3 regions of the Mesorhizobium sp. CO1-1-11 genome follow, and region 2 is predicted to be linked to each of the others. Evidence: predicted binding sites of a transcription regulator. Region 2 holds the regulator's gene; each other region holds the start of a gene.
The links. The regulator LexA, encoded in region 2, represses DNA repair genes until DNA is damaged. The targets are predictions, from matches to a motif close to TGTTCNNNNTGTGTTCNG.
Positions count from the first base shown of each region.

Region 1: LB554_RS16000 (DUF3072 domain-containing protein) is a predicted target of LexA. The motif match lies at 3,153-3,170, and genes of this name have one in related genera.
Region 3: LB554_RS05930 (ATP-dependent helicase) is a predicted target of LexA. The motif match lies at 1,939-1,956, and genes of this name have one in related genera.

Region 1 is NZ_JAIUHE010000012.1:110,137-114,930, reverse strand. It holds partial or broken gene folP (dihydropteroate synthase) at 1-202, opposite strand, end outside; gene LB554_RS16020 (hypothetical protein) at 398-691, opposite strand; gene LB554_RS16015 (EF-hand domain-containing protein) at 931-1,440, opposite strand; gene LB554_RS16010 (DUF4112 domain-containing protein) at 1,817-2,260, opposite strand; gene LB554_RS16005 (YidB family protein) at 2,267-2,734, opposite strand; gene LB554_RS16000 (DUF3072 domain-containing protein) at 2,910-3,119, opposite strand; partial or broken gene LB554_RS15995 (hypothetical protein) at 3,617-3,820, shown strand; gene LB554_RS15990 (class I SAM-dependent methyltransferase) at 3,949-4,563, shown strand; gene LB554_RS15985 (aromatic ring-hydroxylating oxygenase subunit alpha) at 4,701-4,794, shown strand, end outside.
Region 2 is NZ_JAIUHE010000022.1:100,817-105,610, forward strand. It holds gene LB554_RS23955 (ABC transporter ATP-binding protein) at 1-417, opposite strand, end outside; gene LB554_RS23960 (ABC transporter substrate-binding protein) at 476-1,462, opposite strand; gene LB554_RS23965 (GntR family transcriptional regulator) at 1,612-2,385, shown strand; gene lexA (transcriptional repressor LexA) at 2,785-3,528, shown strand; gene LB554_RS23975 (ComEC/Rec2 family competence protein) at 3,522-4,794, opposite strand, start outside.
Region 3 is NZ_JAIUHE010000004.1:142,442-147,235, reverse strand. It holds gene LB554_RS05935 (glucose/quinate/shikimate family membrane-bound PQQ-dependent dehydrogenase) at 1-1,739, opposite strand, end outside; gene LB554_RS05930 (ATP-dependent helicase) at 1,997-4,768, shown strand.

The sequences.
Region 1 (4,794 bases), on a different contig from region 2:
CTTGCCCGCGCCCGATCTCAAGCGATTTTCCCAAGAACGCCAGCTGGTCGGCGATCACATCGGGCAGCTTGTCGCGATCCCGTCCGGTATGCATGATGACGAGCCCGGCGCCGGTATCGGCCGTCACCCGCGCAATGTCGGGCTCGCGCTGCAGACCCCAGACGTCGTTGACGATATGCGCACCGCTCGCATGAGCTAGGCGTTTATCTTGTCAAAGTGGCCGTCAGGAAGTGCAGACCGTCAGCTAGCCATCGTCCTTTGAGGACAGCCGAGCCACCGTTGACTGAGTTTGAATCAGCGGTTTGGCGCACTGAGTCCGAAGCTGCCCTGCAGTATACCTCAGACGTGAAGCGGCATGCACTCGGTCATCGTCTGGGCCACACCATTGCCGCAGGCGCTAGACCAAAGCCATCGGCAGATATCGAATCACAACCTGCTCCTGGCGGAACCGCCGCTCCAATTCCGAACGCCGCCTTTGCCAATCGGGCAGATCGACTTCGTGAGTCATAACCTCGAAGATGACGATCTCGTCTGCTCCCTGCCTCCACACACCTTCCGCAGGCGCGCGCAAATACGCGGTGACACCGTCGAAGCGGAGCGCGAGCTCCTCCTTCACACGGTCAAACTCTTGCTTGGCGAAGGGCTTTCCTGCGTTGTCGGCGCGAGGTAGCAGAATCTGGACCAGATGCATGTTTGCCCCTAAACCTCGCAATGCTTGCCTAGAGCCACTTCTTTGGAACGCTTGGCCTATGGTCGTCGACGGGCACAGCCGTCCAGCCTCGTGCGAGCTCTGCGCAGGTCTTTACCCCGTTGATCCTACCGAGTATCGGCGGAGCATGAGACGGTGGGGAGCCAAATACCGTGCTCCGAGCCATCTCCTGTGGGCCCTAGCTTCAGACGTCGAGCAGGCCGAGGTACAACCTGTCGGTGCTAACGTCGGTCCTGGTCTCCTCCGGGACGGAAAAAGGATTGGAGTTCCTGGATGTCGACGCTTTCATCGCCGTCCTCGTCGACAGCGTTGAAAATTCGCCCGATGAAATCCTGAACCTCCGTCCGCGACAGTGTACCATCACCGTCGGTGTCCATGATGGCGAACATGATCCTCATTTTGGCACCCTGCATCATATCGGCTCCCGCCCTGCGGCCGTGCTTCATACGTCCCGTATCACGATCGCTCATCTCGTCGTCCTGAAGCCTTGGGCCCCTGTGTCGCCAATCTGCCTCGGGGTCTCGATCCTTTGCTGTTTTTTCCTGCAGCATCTCATCCATCATCTCGCGCATCATTTGACGCATTGCTTGCTGGTTCTGTCCGGCTTCGTCCGCCGTCCGATCCTGGGCTGGTGATGCGGGCTTGGGAACATCCGCCGATTGCGCAAAGGCGGACGGGGCGAGCATAGCGAACGCGGCCGCCAATACTGTAGTCGTGAATGCTCGTGTCATTGGGTTTCTCCATTAACTGCCACGCCGACCACCCGGCGTGCTGTCCAAACCAGCAGCTCGGTTCATGGTTCCTAGGCATCGGGCGCAAAAGCGGTATAGCTCCGATCACCTCAGCAAAGCGCTGGCTGTCTTTGTCGGAATCGACCTTACCGATCACCTGATCGCTGCGCAGATTTGCCAGCGGCGCAACAAAGATCGGTCTTCACCGATTTTGCCGAACTCATTGAACCCACATCGACAAAGGTGGCGCAGATTCCGCAGCCAGTTCCGAGAGTGCGGCTGGATGAAACATTCCAAGTTGGCGGCAACGGCATCGTCTCCGGCCAACACCGGCCGCTTCCCGGTCGCGAACGCCGCATGGGTGATGCCCTGCGAACTACCGTTCAGCAACCTGACGGCTTAGATGGCCACGAAGCAGGCGGATGTTGCGGTTGTTCGACTTGTAGTAAACATCGAAGATCGATCCGAGGACGGGCACGCTTCCCAAGACGGTATCAAACAGCACATTGGCCAACATCCGAGCAACCAACAGCTTCCCAGCGCCGCATTTGCGGGCTCGCAGCACAATGTAAGCCGAGATCAACCCGGTTGCTGTATCTCCCAGCACAGGCACCAGGCCTACCAGAGCATCCAGTCCGAACCGAATTGGCGTACTCGGGATTCGCCAGCGCGAATCAAGCAGCACTGCCAAGAGCTCGGCGATTGCCCTCGCAGTCTGGCGATCCACAATAGGCGTTTCGCTTGTCCCTACTTTCCGGCTGCCATTGCTCGCTCGATCCAATCTCCTCGGTTTCGCACCTCTCCAGTCCGCTTCCGTCATGTGGAATTAGCTTTGTATCGGCCGGGAAGGCACGTCGTCGAGCAGGTTGGGCTGGTCTGGAGCATTTGTTCGGTCGTCTGCTGGGAGGGTGCCGTCTGGGGTCATCTGGTTAACCGCGTCGGGCAAATCCCTGGTGATCCTTGCAATCAGCTCCTCGCGCGAGAGGCCGGTCTGGTGGGAGAGTGCTTCCAGCGTCGGCGCATCGATCGCCGTTACCACCTCGTGCGGCTCGATCGGCTGGTTCGGCCCGGTGCCGACCCAGGAGTCTACCTTCGACCCGGCACCTGCGTTTCTAAAGCGGTCGAGAATATCGCCGAGCGCCGTGCCGGATACGCCCTTGGACACCTGGTCCAGTATCCCGCCCTGGGGATTATTGGGATCGCCCGCTCCGCGGATCGCCTCGGCAATCTTGTCGCGGTTTTGATAAGCCAGAACCCCCAGCATAGCGATCGCAAGTCTTCCTAGATTGGCCACTCGTTCCTCCTGTGGTTTCGAATATGGAGAAGGTCTCGCCTTGCCAAAAGTTCCGCGATTGCCAGCAATATCAGGAAGGGCTTGGCAATCCCGACCCGCTCCCCAGCCGACTATGAGGCCTGCCCGCGCGAGATGGAAGGTCGAGGCGGTAAAGACAGAGCGCCCGAGCTGGTGCTTAAAGTTTCAGCTTTGCCCTTAGTGCATCTATGCGCTTGGAGGCCTCTGCCTTGCTGAGGTTGTCTGCAATGCTTTCCTGATCCTCAGCCTGCTCACACAGGGTTTTCAGATAAGACGCTTGGGATGGGGTCATCGGGTCGTCACCACTCACCCATTCGTCGGGTTCTTTCTCGACGTTTGCATCGGGTTTTGCGCGCGAGTCTTCCATTGCGATCTCCTGTCTTGGCATGGGGAATGCATTTGATCTTGTTTTGTTCCACCTGCTTGTTGCGGCCGTCATGAGCGCAGAGCCCGAGCATGCAGCCGCATCGTTTCCCCACTTTCGAATGGATTCACAACGAGGGCACAAGCCATCCACTACTCGTGTCCTTTCGCGACTTCCGGGTGGTCACCGCCGACTCCGACATCGCAGGAGCACGCAGGCTCGCTGTGCGGGTACTTGCGCTGCACGCAACCGGCCTGGTTGGGATGACGAGGCTATTCCGCGCCGTCGTCGCTGGATCATGCGCCACCACCGGTGCTCATGGCGCGCTTGCCACCATCGTAGGCCTTGAAGACCAGCCGATAATATCCGGGCGACGCTTTCCGCTTTGGAAGCCATTGCCTTCAACCATCGGAAAACCTGTCTCACCTCGTGAGCCGGCGCGCGGCCGTTCAGCGCTATGCAACCGCACTCGGCTTCGTTCTCCCCCGTGTTGGTCCCGGGGAGGCGCGCTGCTCGGACAGGCGATCGGCGGCGACACAGAGCACGGTGATCGGTGCCGCTGGCGGCGCCCTGATCAGTGCGGTGGTCGGCTCCGCCGCAACGCCGCAGCGGCGCGAAGACCAGCTCTGCCGCCACCAGGAGTGCTACGGGCGCATCGGCACCGCACCCTGTGACGACCGCGCCATTACAACCGCAATTACTGATTACGAGATTGCTTGGCTGGAGGGGGCAGCATCTCCTTCAGCTCCGCGACCGTGAAAGATTGAGGACGTCATCTTTTCCGCACTTCGTGCTGCTATATTTTGCTTAGGCGGACAGGAGGAGGTCGATAATGACTAGCTTTGCTGGCGCCCTGAGGAATCGCGGCAAACACGTTGCCAAGCGGTTGCTTCGCTACGACAGCCGCAACTGGCTGCGCATACGCCAGATCGAGGCCTTTACCGCGTTCATCGAAGCGGCCAACCGCAAGTCGCGAGATGTGATCGAGATCTCGCCAGGCTGGAACCGCTATTGGCGGGCGCTGTGCCCGGACTATCGCGCGGTGGACTTTCCAGACTTCGACATCTGCCGGGATCGGACCGAGGAGCAATATTCGATCGTCATCGCTGACCAGGTGTTGGAACATGTGCAGCGCCCGCAAGCGGCCGCAGCCAACATCCACGCCATGACCAAGCCCGGCGGCTGGGCGATGGTGGCCACACCCTTCCTGTTCCGCGTGCATGCGCGCCCGCATGACTACAACCGTTGGACGCCAGCGGGGCTTAAGCAGCTAATGGTCGAAGGCGGCTTCGCCCCGGACGACGTGCAGGCCTTTGGTTGGGGCAACAAAGCCTGCGCCAGAGCCCATATTGGCGGTCCTGTTAGGGCGTATGGGCTATGGCGAGACTTAACCAACGACGACGAATATCCGCTGATGGTGTGGACCTTCTCCAAAAAGCGGGTTTGAAGCCCGCTTTAGGGGCAGATATCAGCATGATTTTAGAGCAGCCGAGTTGGGACCGCGCAGGCTGTGCGCAGCAGAGCCAATTCCCTTGCGATGTCGCCCCACTTACGACAGGATTGCAGCAATTCGAGGGTTAGCCTATGACGCCAGACACCTTGCGGCCCAACCACCTGCCACTCGACACTCCGCCCGTGCAATACCTTAATCTGGACCCTTCGCTTTATGTCCGGGATG
Region 2 (4,794 bases):
TTCCAAACCGAGACCCAGTATCGACAGTCGTTCCCTGTAGGACGCAAGCCGGGTGGTGTTCAGCCCCGGGCGCAAGGTGCGCTTTTGGCTACGCAAATCGGCCAGCAGCATGTTTTCCGCAACCGTCATGCTGGCGGCGGTGCCGCGCATCGGGTCCTGGAACACGCGCGCCAGTTTCGCGGCGCGCTTGTGCACCGGCATTGCAGTCACGTCGGCGCCGTTGATCAGGATCTGGCCGGAATCGAGGATCAGGGCGCCGGAAATGGCGTTGAGCATGCTGCTCTTGCCGGCCCCGTTGGAGCCGATGACGATGCCGAACTCTCCGGTGGCCAAGGACAGGCTGAGACCGTCCAGCGCGACCTTCTCGTCGGCCTGGCCCTTGTAGAACACTTTGCGCGCGGATCGAATCTCGAGCATCGTTTCTCCCTGACCTCGGGATAGCGGCGCCGACGCCGTCACCCCGGCAGTTCCGATGTTAGTCGACGATGCAGCCGCAATCGGCCATTGAAGCCGGTATCTCGATGCCGAACGCGGCCATCGCCTTGCGCGAGATCGTTGCCATGTGGTCCTTGTAGGCCGGGCGCGACGGCGCGATCGTCTTGGGATCCTTGCCCTTGAGGATCTCGGCGGCGATGTTGCCGGCGTTGACGCCGACCTGCGTGTAATTGACCGCGAAGCTCGCCGGCACGGTGCCGTTACGGACCGCACTGTCATCGGAGTTGACGACCGGGATACCGGCCTGGCGCGCGGCCGCGGAGACAGCGGCGATCGCCGGCTGGATCAGGTTCGAGGCCGGGCCGTAGATCACGTCGGCCTTGCCGGCGAGCGAAGCGATGCGTTGCTGGATGTCATTGACGTTGTCGATGCCGACCTCCACCACCTCGAAACCGGCGGCCGGTGCCGCCGCCTTGATCTTTTCGACCAAGGCAACGTCATTGGCCTCACCGGGATTATAAGGCACGCCGAAGCGCTTGGCGTTCGGCAGCAGCTTCTTGGTGAAGGCCATCACCGCGGCGACGTCCTGCAGATCGCTGGCGCCGGTCATGCCTTCGTCTCCGGCGTCCCATGACGGCACCAGCTTGGCCGCCACCGGATCGGTGACCGCGGCAAAAACGATCGGAATGCCGGAACCGGCGAGCGCTTTCTTGGCGATCTGTGAGACCGGCGTGGTGATGGTGTAGATCAGCTTGGGCTGCTCGGCCTGCAGCTTGGCGATCATCTGCGGCACCAGCGACGCATCGAAATTGGTGTGGCTCTCCGTGTAGACGACGTCCTTGCCCTCGACGAAGCCGTTATCCGTCAGCGCCTTCTTGAAGCCGGCTATGGCGGCGTTCAATTGCGGATGCTCGCCGAAATTGGCAATGCCGATACGGATCTGATCGGCCGCGGCACTGCCGGCACTGACCATCAATGCGCCTGCCAGGGCCAAGCCCGACAACCAAGCGGATTTCGACTTCAACATCATTTCCTCCCAGATTTGATCAGGGCCGCTTGGAAACGCGGCGGCTACGGCGATCATGGTGAGTCCGCCGGTCTGTGTCAAACATTATATATAATTGTTGCTGTGACCCAATATCATATATACTTTCGCCAGACGACGGATTGATCACCATGCGGGATGAAACGAGTTCCACAAAAACGGAAGCCGCCTATCAGCTGTTGCGGCGCGACATCCTGACCACGCGCCTCATGCCCGGCGCCCCGCTCAAACTGAGTGCGCTGCGCGGCACCTATGGCGTCGGCTGGACACCGTTGCGCGAAGCCCTGTCGCGGCTCGAGGCCGAACGCCTGGTCACCGCCATCAGCAATCGTGGTTTTGCCGTGGCTCCGGTGTCGCGGGCCGAGCTGGAGGATCTGGCACGCGCCAGGATGGTGGTCGAGATACCCCTGTTCCTCGAATCGATGGAAAAAGGCGGCAGGGAGTGGGAGGATGCCGTGGTCACCGCCTACTACCGGCTCTCGCGTTGCAAGACGGCGGTCGACGATCCCTCGGACGCGGCCGTCGACAGATGGGACGAGAACCACGAGGCCTTCCATGCGGCGCTGCTGAGCGCCGCCACATGCGACTGGCTGTTGCGGTTCCGCTCGACGATCTCGGATCAGCTGCGCCGGCATCATCGCTTTCTTGGTCTGGCGCCGACACTGCGGGCCGCGGCCGGCCTCAAGGATGGCTATGAAGAGGCAATCGAAGCGCTGCGCGAAGCGATTGCGATCGAACACCATACCGCGATCATGGAAGCGGCGCTCGACCGTGACATCGAGCGGGCCAAGGCGCTGATGACGGCGCATATCGGCTACACACTGCACGTCTATGTCCACAGCGAAGACAGCGGCGCTACCAGATACGCCGCTCGCGCCGGCAGCTTGAAGGCGGGTTCGGGATAACCTCAGCGACGCCTATTCGAACGCGCTGGCCGGTGCGCCGAACGCCCGGATCCATGGCCGCCCGAAGCTACCAATCGTTGGCATTTTGGTTTCGTTTCGTTCCGCGAATAATGGCTCCGCGAATTATACGTCCCCCCGAGGAGAACCTTCCAACTAGCTGATGCCAAAGCCTCGTCGGCGGATGGGCCACAGGCCATTAACCAAAACGATTTCAATGCGCCTGCCGATGGCGGAAAGGGCTGGTTGCTGCCCGCCGTCGCGGGCAAAAAACTTCCGACCCCTTAACAAATTCATTAAACTTTAAACGGTTGCAGAACACAACTGGAACAGATAGTGTTTGTTCTGGGTTTGTTTTTTCGATTCTGGTTCAACCTTTCGTTCAATGTCTTGGGGGCCGCCATGCTGACACGCAAGCAACATGAACTGCTGATGTTCATCCACGAACGGCTCAAGGAAAGCGGGATACCGCCTTCCTTCGACGAGATGAAGGAAGCACTCGATCTTGCCTCCAAGTCGGGGATCCATCGCCTGATCACGGCGCTGGAGGAGCGCGGCTTCATTCGCCGGCTACCCAATCGGGCACGCGCGCTGGAAGTGCTGCGGCTGCCGGACTCGATCGCGCCGGGCCTCAATGCGGCAAAGAAGTTCTCGCCAAGCATCATCCAAGGCAGCCTTGGCCAAGGCAGCGCCGGACGCCAGATCAGGCCGGCCGCTGCGCCTTCGCGCCTGCCCGCGGCCGGCAACGACGACGATGCGGTTTCAGCCGTGTCCATCCCGGTCATGGGCCGTATCGCCGCCGGTGTGCCGATCGATGCCATCCAGCATCAGACGCATTCGATCTCGGTGCCGCCGGACATGATCATGGGCGGCGAGCACTATGCGCTGGAGGTCAAGGGCGACTCGATGATCGAGGCCGGTATCTTCGATGGAGACACGGTCATTATCCGCAATGCCGACACGGCAAGCCCGGGCGAAATTATCGTGGCACTGGTCGACGAAGAGGAAGCGACGCTGAAGCGGTTCCGCCGCAAAGGCGCTTCGATCGCGCTCGAGGCCGCCAATCCAGCCTACGAAACACGCATTTTCGGGCCGGACAGGGTCAAGGTACAAGGCAAGCTGGTCGGGTTGATCAGGCGCTACTGAGCCGGCTTGCCATCGGGCTTGTCGGGTTTTTTGTACGGCGGCAGCCCCCTCGCCTCGCGTGAGAATTTTCGCTGTTCGTGCCAGGGCCGGTATGGTCCGTCGACGGCGAATGCGATCGCGGCCCGGGTCGTGGCCGACTGGGGATTGAAGAAGACGGCAGCGCTTCCCTTGCGGGCGAGCTGCCGTTTGGTGACGACGAGAACCAGTGGATTGTGGCAGACGTCATAGGCGGTTGCGTCATTGACGATGATCAGGTCGGCGAAAGCGCAGGCTTTCCAGGTGGTCTTGCGGTCCTCGACATAGGCAATGATCGCGCCGGAAGGGTGCCTGGCAAGGCACAGGCCTTCGCGGCAGTAGAAAGGCGATCCTGGCGGCAGGTCGGTGGGACTGGCAACATCGAATTGCCCGTCTGTCGTGTCGAACATTTCCGGTTTGACGATTGTTTCGGAGATCAGGGCGCGCTTCCAGTTGTCGGTTGCGAATTCGTTCGGACGTTCCTGGTTGACGGCCAGTTCGCCATTGCCGATCGGCAGCGCGACCAGCCGCGCATCTTCCGAGATCAGCACATCGGGCGCGCGCGTGTGCGACACAGTCAACAGGCCGGCAAGCGCGAATGGCAGCGCCGCGAACCGCAGCCATGTCGTCGCCATCGTCGCGATAACCAGCGCGACGGTGACCAGCAGCACGGATTGCTGCGAAATCAGCCCGACTCCATCGACCGGAGAGCGCTCCGATATCCACGCCGACACGGCGATCATTGCTGTCAGGCCCTTGCCCATAAGGTAGAGAGCCGGCCAATCCAGTCCGAATGGCATCAGCAGGGCGCTGGCGACGGCCAGGAACATCACGACCGACACGATCGGCATCACGGCCAGATTGGCGAACAGGCTGAGCGGCGATACCCGCTGGAAATGCCAGATGGCAAACAGTGCCGTGGCGCTGCCGGCGATAATGGACGTCATGGCCAATCCTCCTGTCGCCAGCAGGAATTTTCGCGTCAGGAATCCCGCCAGGGAACGCTTTGGCGGCGGTGGCCGCGTCTTTCCTGCATGGTGATCGGCCCAGCCGGCATAAGCGCCAACCAGGGCCGCGGTCGCGGCGAACGACATCTGAAAGCTCGGGCCGACAACCTCGTGAGGCGAGACCAGGATCACGGCGATCGCCGAGATCGCCAGATTGCGCATGGTCAGGGCAGCGCGATCGAAGAAGACGGCAATCAGCATCACCGCCAGCATGATGAAGCTGCGTTCGGCGGCAACGACGACA
Region 3 (4,794 bases), on a different contig from region 2:
CCACCCCAGTTGAACGTGCCGAAATTGCCGGGATAAACCAGCGATCCCTGCAGCGAGGGCGGCGTGTAGCGGCCTTCATAGCGCAATTTGTGAAGCGCGATGCGGCACGCCAGCTGGTCGAACATGGTGATGCCCCACATATCATGCTCGGTCAGCGGCGGCGGGTTGAAGGAAAGGTCGGACGCGGGCTGCGTCGGCGATGTGTGGTCGCCCTCGACGGCGCCGCCGGGCGCCGCCACTTCCTTGACCGCAATCACCGGCTCGCCGGTGCGCCGGTCGAGCACATAAAGGTCCCCTTGCTTGGTCGGCCCGACCAGCGCGGGCACCACGGAGCCGTCGGCCTTGGTGATGTCGACCAGGCTCGGCTGCGCCGGCACGTCCATGTCCCAGAGGTCATGGTGCACGGTCTGGCGTACCCATTTCAGCTGCCCGGTGTTGAGGTCCAGGGCGGTGATCGAGGAGGAGAATTTCTCGACATTGGCACTGCGGCCCATGCCGAGCTGGTCCGGCGTCTGGTTGCCGAGCGGCACGTAGAGCAGGCCGAGCTTCTCGTCGGCGCTCGGCGTCGACCACATGTTGGGCGAGTTGGCGGTGTAGGTCTGGCCGGCCGGCAGCGGCGTCGTCTGGTCCGGATTGCCGGAATCCCAGTTCCACAGCAATTTGCCGCTGCTCGCATCATAGGCGCGGATGACGCCGGACGGCTCCTGCGTCGAATAATTGTCATTGACCGCCCCGCCGACGATGATCTTGCCGCCGGCAATCAGCGGCGCCGAGGTCGAGTAGTAATAGCCCGACTTCGGATACGGCATGCCGGTCAACAGATTGAGCGTGCCGCCCTCGGCGAAGGCCGGGCAAACCTGCCCGTTGGCGGCGTCGAGCGCGATCAGCCGCGCATCCGAGGTCGGCAGGTAGACGCGCGCCGCGCAGGGCTGGCCGGCGGCGCCCGCTGCGTCGGCATAATAGGAGACGCCCCGGCAGGTCTGGTGCTGGCGGTCCTTGTCGAGCTTGATCTTGGGATCGTAGCGCCACTTCTCCTTGCCGGTCGCCGCATCGACGGCGATGGCGAAGTTGTGCGGCGTGCAGATATAGAGCGTGTCGCCCACTTTGAGCGGTGTCACCTGATAGGTGGTCTCGCCGACATCGTCGGGGCCCTTGACGTCGCCGGTGCGATAGGTCCAGGCCGGCTTCAGGTTGGCGACGCTTTCCGGCGTGATCTGGTCGAGCGGCGAATAGCGCTGGCCGAACTGCGTGCGCCCGTAATAGTGCCATTCGCCCGCAGGCACATCGCCGCCGAGATTGGCGTTGGGGATCACCTTGTCGGTGTCGAGCGCGCCGCCGATGTCCTTCGGGTCCGTGGTCATCGAATAGCCGGCCACCGCCAGCGATGCCAGCACGGCAAGGATCAAAGGGGCTCGCCCGTCCGGACCGGCAAGGCCGCGCCGCGCCCACGGCGTCAGCAGCCACAACGCCACCAGCACGATGATGCCGCCGCGCGGGCCGAGCTCCCACCAGTCGAAGCCGGTTTCCCAGACCGCCCAGGCCAGCGTGCCGAGCACGATCGCCGCGTAGAGCCAGAGCGCCGTGGAACGGCGCCGGTAGAGCAGCCAGGCGGCGACCAAGAAGGCGAGACCGACGATGATGTAGTACCAACTGCCGCCCAGCGAAGCCAACCAGATGCCGCCGGCGCCAAGCGCCAGGCCTATGAGGAACAGAATGAGGGAGGTGATGGTGACAGCCAAGATGATACTCCTTCGACTGTTGCGCGCATGGGGCGGGCTAGGGCAACCCGGCATTGCGTGTTGCCCGTGCAACTTTCTCCCGACGGCGGCGCCTGTCAAGCGTAGGTCGCGGACCCGCGGGCAGCAACCTCGTTCCGCCTGGGATTGTTCCACAACGGCGGTTCCCATATCGGTGAAGCCGCCGTATCGGGCACTTTGCCGGAACAAAACGTAGACAGTTCTGGTCTTTCCCTCCCGAATCACTACATTCGGGGGAGATGTCCGGCTTTTCCGAAGACATGCCCTTTTTCGACGAACCCAATGCGCGGCCCACGGCCCCGTCGGGCATTGCCGCGCGCGCCATGGCTGCCCGCGGCGGCCAAAACAATGCGCCCGACTATCTCAGGGGCTTGAATCCCGAGCAGCGGCTGGCCGTGGAGACCACCGAAGGCCCGGTTCTGGTGCTGGCCGGCGCCGGCACGGGCAAGACGCGCGTGCTGACCACCCGCATCGCCCACATCCTTGCCACCGGCAGGGCCTTCCCCTCGCAGATCCTGGCCGTCACCTTCACCAACAAGGCCGCGCGCGAGATGAAGCAGCGCATCGGCATCCTGATCGGCGAAGGCAATGTCGAGGGCATGCCGTGGCTCGGCACTTTCCACTCGATCGGGGTGAAGCTGCTGCGCCGCCACGCCGAGCTTGCCGGCCTGAGGTCCGATTTCACCATCCTCGACACCGACGACGTCGTGCGCTTGATCAAGCAGCTGATCCAGGCCGAGGGCCTGGACGACAAGCGCTGGCCCGCGAAACAGTTCGCCCAGATGATCGACGGCTGGAAGAACAAGGGCCAGGGTCCGGCCGATATCGCCGAAGGCGATGCGCGCAGCTTCGCCAACGGCAAGGGCCGCGAGCTCTACAAGGCCTATCAGGAGCGGCTGCAGACGCTGAACGCCTGCGATTTCGGCGATCTGCTCTGCCACCCGATCCGCATCCTCCGCGCCAATCCCGATGTGCTGAAGGACTATCACCGGCGGTTCAAATACATCCTCGTCGACGAGTACCAGGACACCAACACCGCCCAATACATGTGGCTGCGGCTTCTGGCGCAGAGGCCGAGCGGACCACAACCAGCGCGAAGTGGTTCTCCGGGTGGGCGCGTTCCAAGTTTTTCCGGTGTTTCAGGTAGAACGGAAGCGGCTAGCTATAGACCCGCAACTCCAGAGGACGAATCAACAGTTTCGGCCGAAGGCCGCAAGCCCGACCGGGCGTCCGAGCCGTTGCGAGGCCCCCGCGGAGGGCCCGCGCCGGCAGGCGCGGAACAGCCCGTGAGCGAAAACAAAGTCAATATCTGCTGCGTCGGCGATGACGACCAGTCGATCTATGGCTGGCGCGGTGCCGAGGTCGACAACATCCTGCGCTTCGACAAGGATTTTCCGGGCGCCACCATCATCCGGCTGGAGCGCAACTACCGCTCGACCGCGCACATACTGGGCGCCGCCTCCCATCTCATCGCCTACAATGAGGGCCGTTTCGGCAAAACGCTGTTCACCGACCGCAACGATCCGGAGGACGGCAAGGTCAACGTCCACGCCGCCTGGGATTCGGAGGAGGAAGCCCGCGCCATCGGCGAGACCATCGAGGCCTACCAGCGCCAGAAGCACAATTTGAACGACATGGCGATCCTGGTCCGCGCGTCCTTCCAGATGCGCGCCTTCGAGGACCGCTTCATCACGCTCGGCCTTAACTACCGCGTCATCGGCGGTCCGCGTTTTTACGAGCGCATGGAAATCCGCGACGCGCTGGCCTTCTTCCGCGTCGTCGCCAACAGCACCGACGACCTCGCCTTCGAGCGCATCGTCAATGTGCCCAAGCGCGGCTTGGGCGAAGCGACCATCCGCCAGATCCACGACACCGCGCGCGCCTTGCGCATCCCGATGCTGGAGGCGGCGGGTACACTGGCGGAAAGCGACGAGCTGAAGCCGAAACCGCGCGCCGCGCTGCGCGAGGTCGCGGCCAATTTCGAACGCTGGCAAAAGGCGCTGGAAACCACGCCGCACACCGAACTCGCCGAGACCATTCTCGAGGAGAGCGGCTACACCGACATGTGGAAGAACGACCGCTCGGCGGAAGCCCCCGGGCGGCTTGAGAACCTGAAGGAACTGATCCGTTCGATGGAGGAGTACGAATCGCTGCGCTCCTTCCTCGAACATGTCGCGCTGGTCATGGATGCCGAGCAGAATGCCGGGCTCGATGCCGTCTCCATCATGACGCTGCATTCGGCCAAGGGCCTCGAATTCGAGACCGTCTTCCTGCCCGGCTGGGAAGAAGGCCTCTTTCCCCATCAGCGCGCACTCGACGAAGGCGGCCGCTCGGGGCTCGAGGAAGAGCGGCGTCTCGCCTATGTCGGGCTGACGCGGGCCAAGAAGAACCTGCATATCTGGTTCGTCTCCAACCGCCTCATCCACGGGCTCTGGCAATCGACCATCCCGTCGCGCTTCCTCGAGGAACTGCCGGAAGCCCATGTCGAGGTCGCCGAAGCCGGCAACTCCTATGGCGGCTACGGCAATCCCTATGGCGGCGGCTCGTTCGCATCCGGCCGTGGCGGCGGCCAGGGGGCGGGAAGACAGAGCCCCTATGGCGCCTCGCGCTTCGACAATATCGGCGGCAATTCGGGCGGCGGGGAAAAATCCGGCGCCTTCTCCAACACCTATTCGACGCCGGGCTGGCAGCGCGCGCAGGCCAACCGCACCGAGGCGACCGACCGCAACTGGGGCACGCGCTCGGGCCATCAGGTCGAACGCATCGGCTATGGGGAAACAGACTCCGGCTACGGCGCCGGCCGCACCAGCGTCAAGGGCCGCACCATCGATGGCGAGCTGGTCGCCAAATCCGTCTCCGACACGCCGTCCGCCTTTAGCGTCGGCGACCGCGTCTTCCACCAGAAATTCGGCAACGGCAACATTTCAGCCATCGAGGGCAACAAGCTGACCATCGACTTCGATAAGGCCGGCCAGAAGCGCGTACTGGACGGGTTTGTGCTGCCAGTGTGAGGCTGCCAGCCTCGAAGGCTGACGTC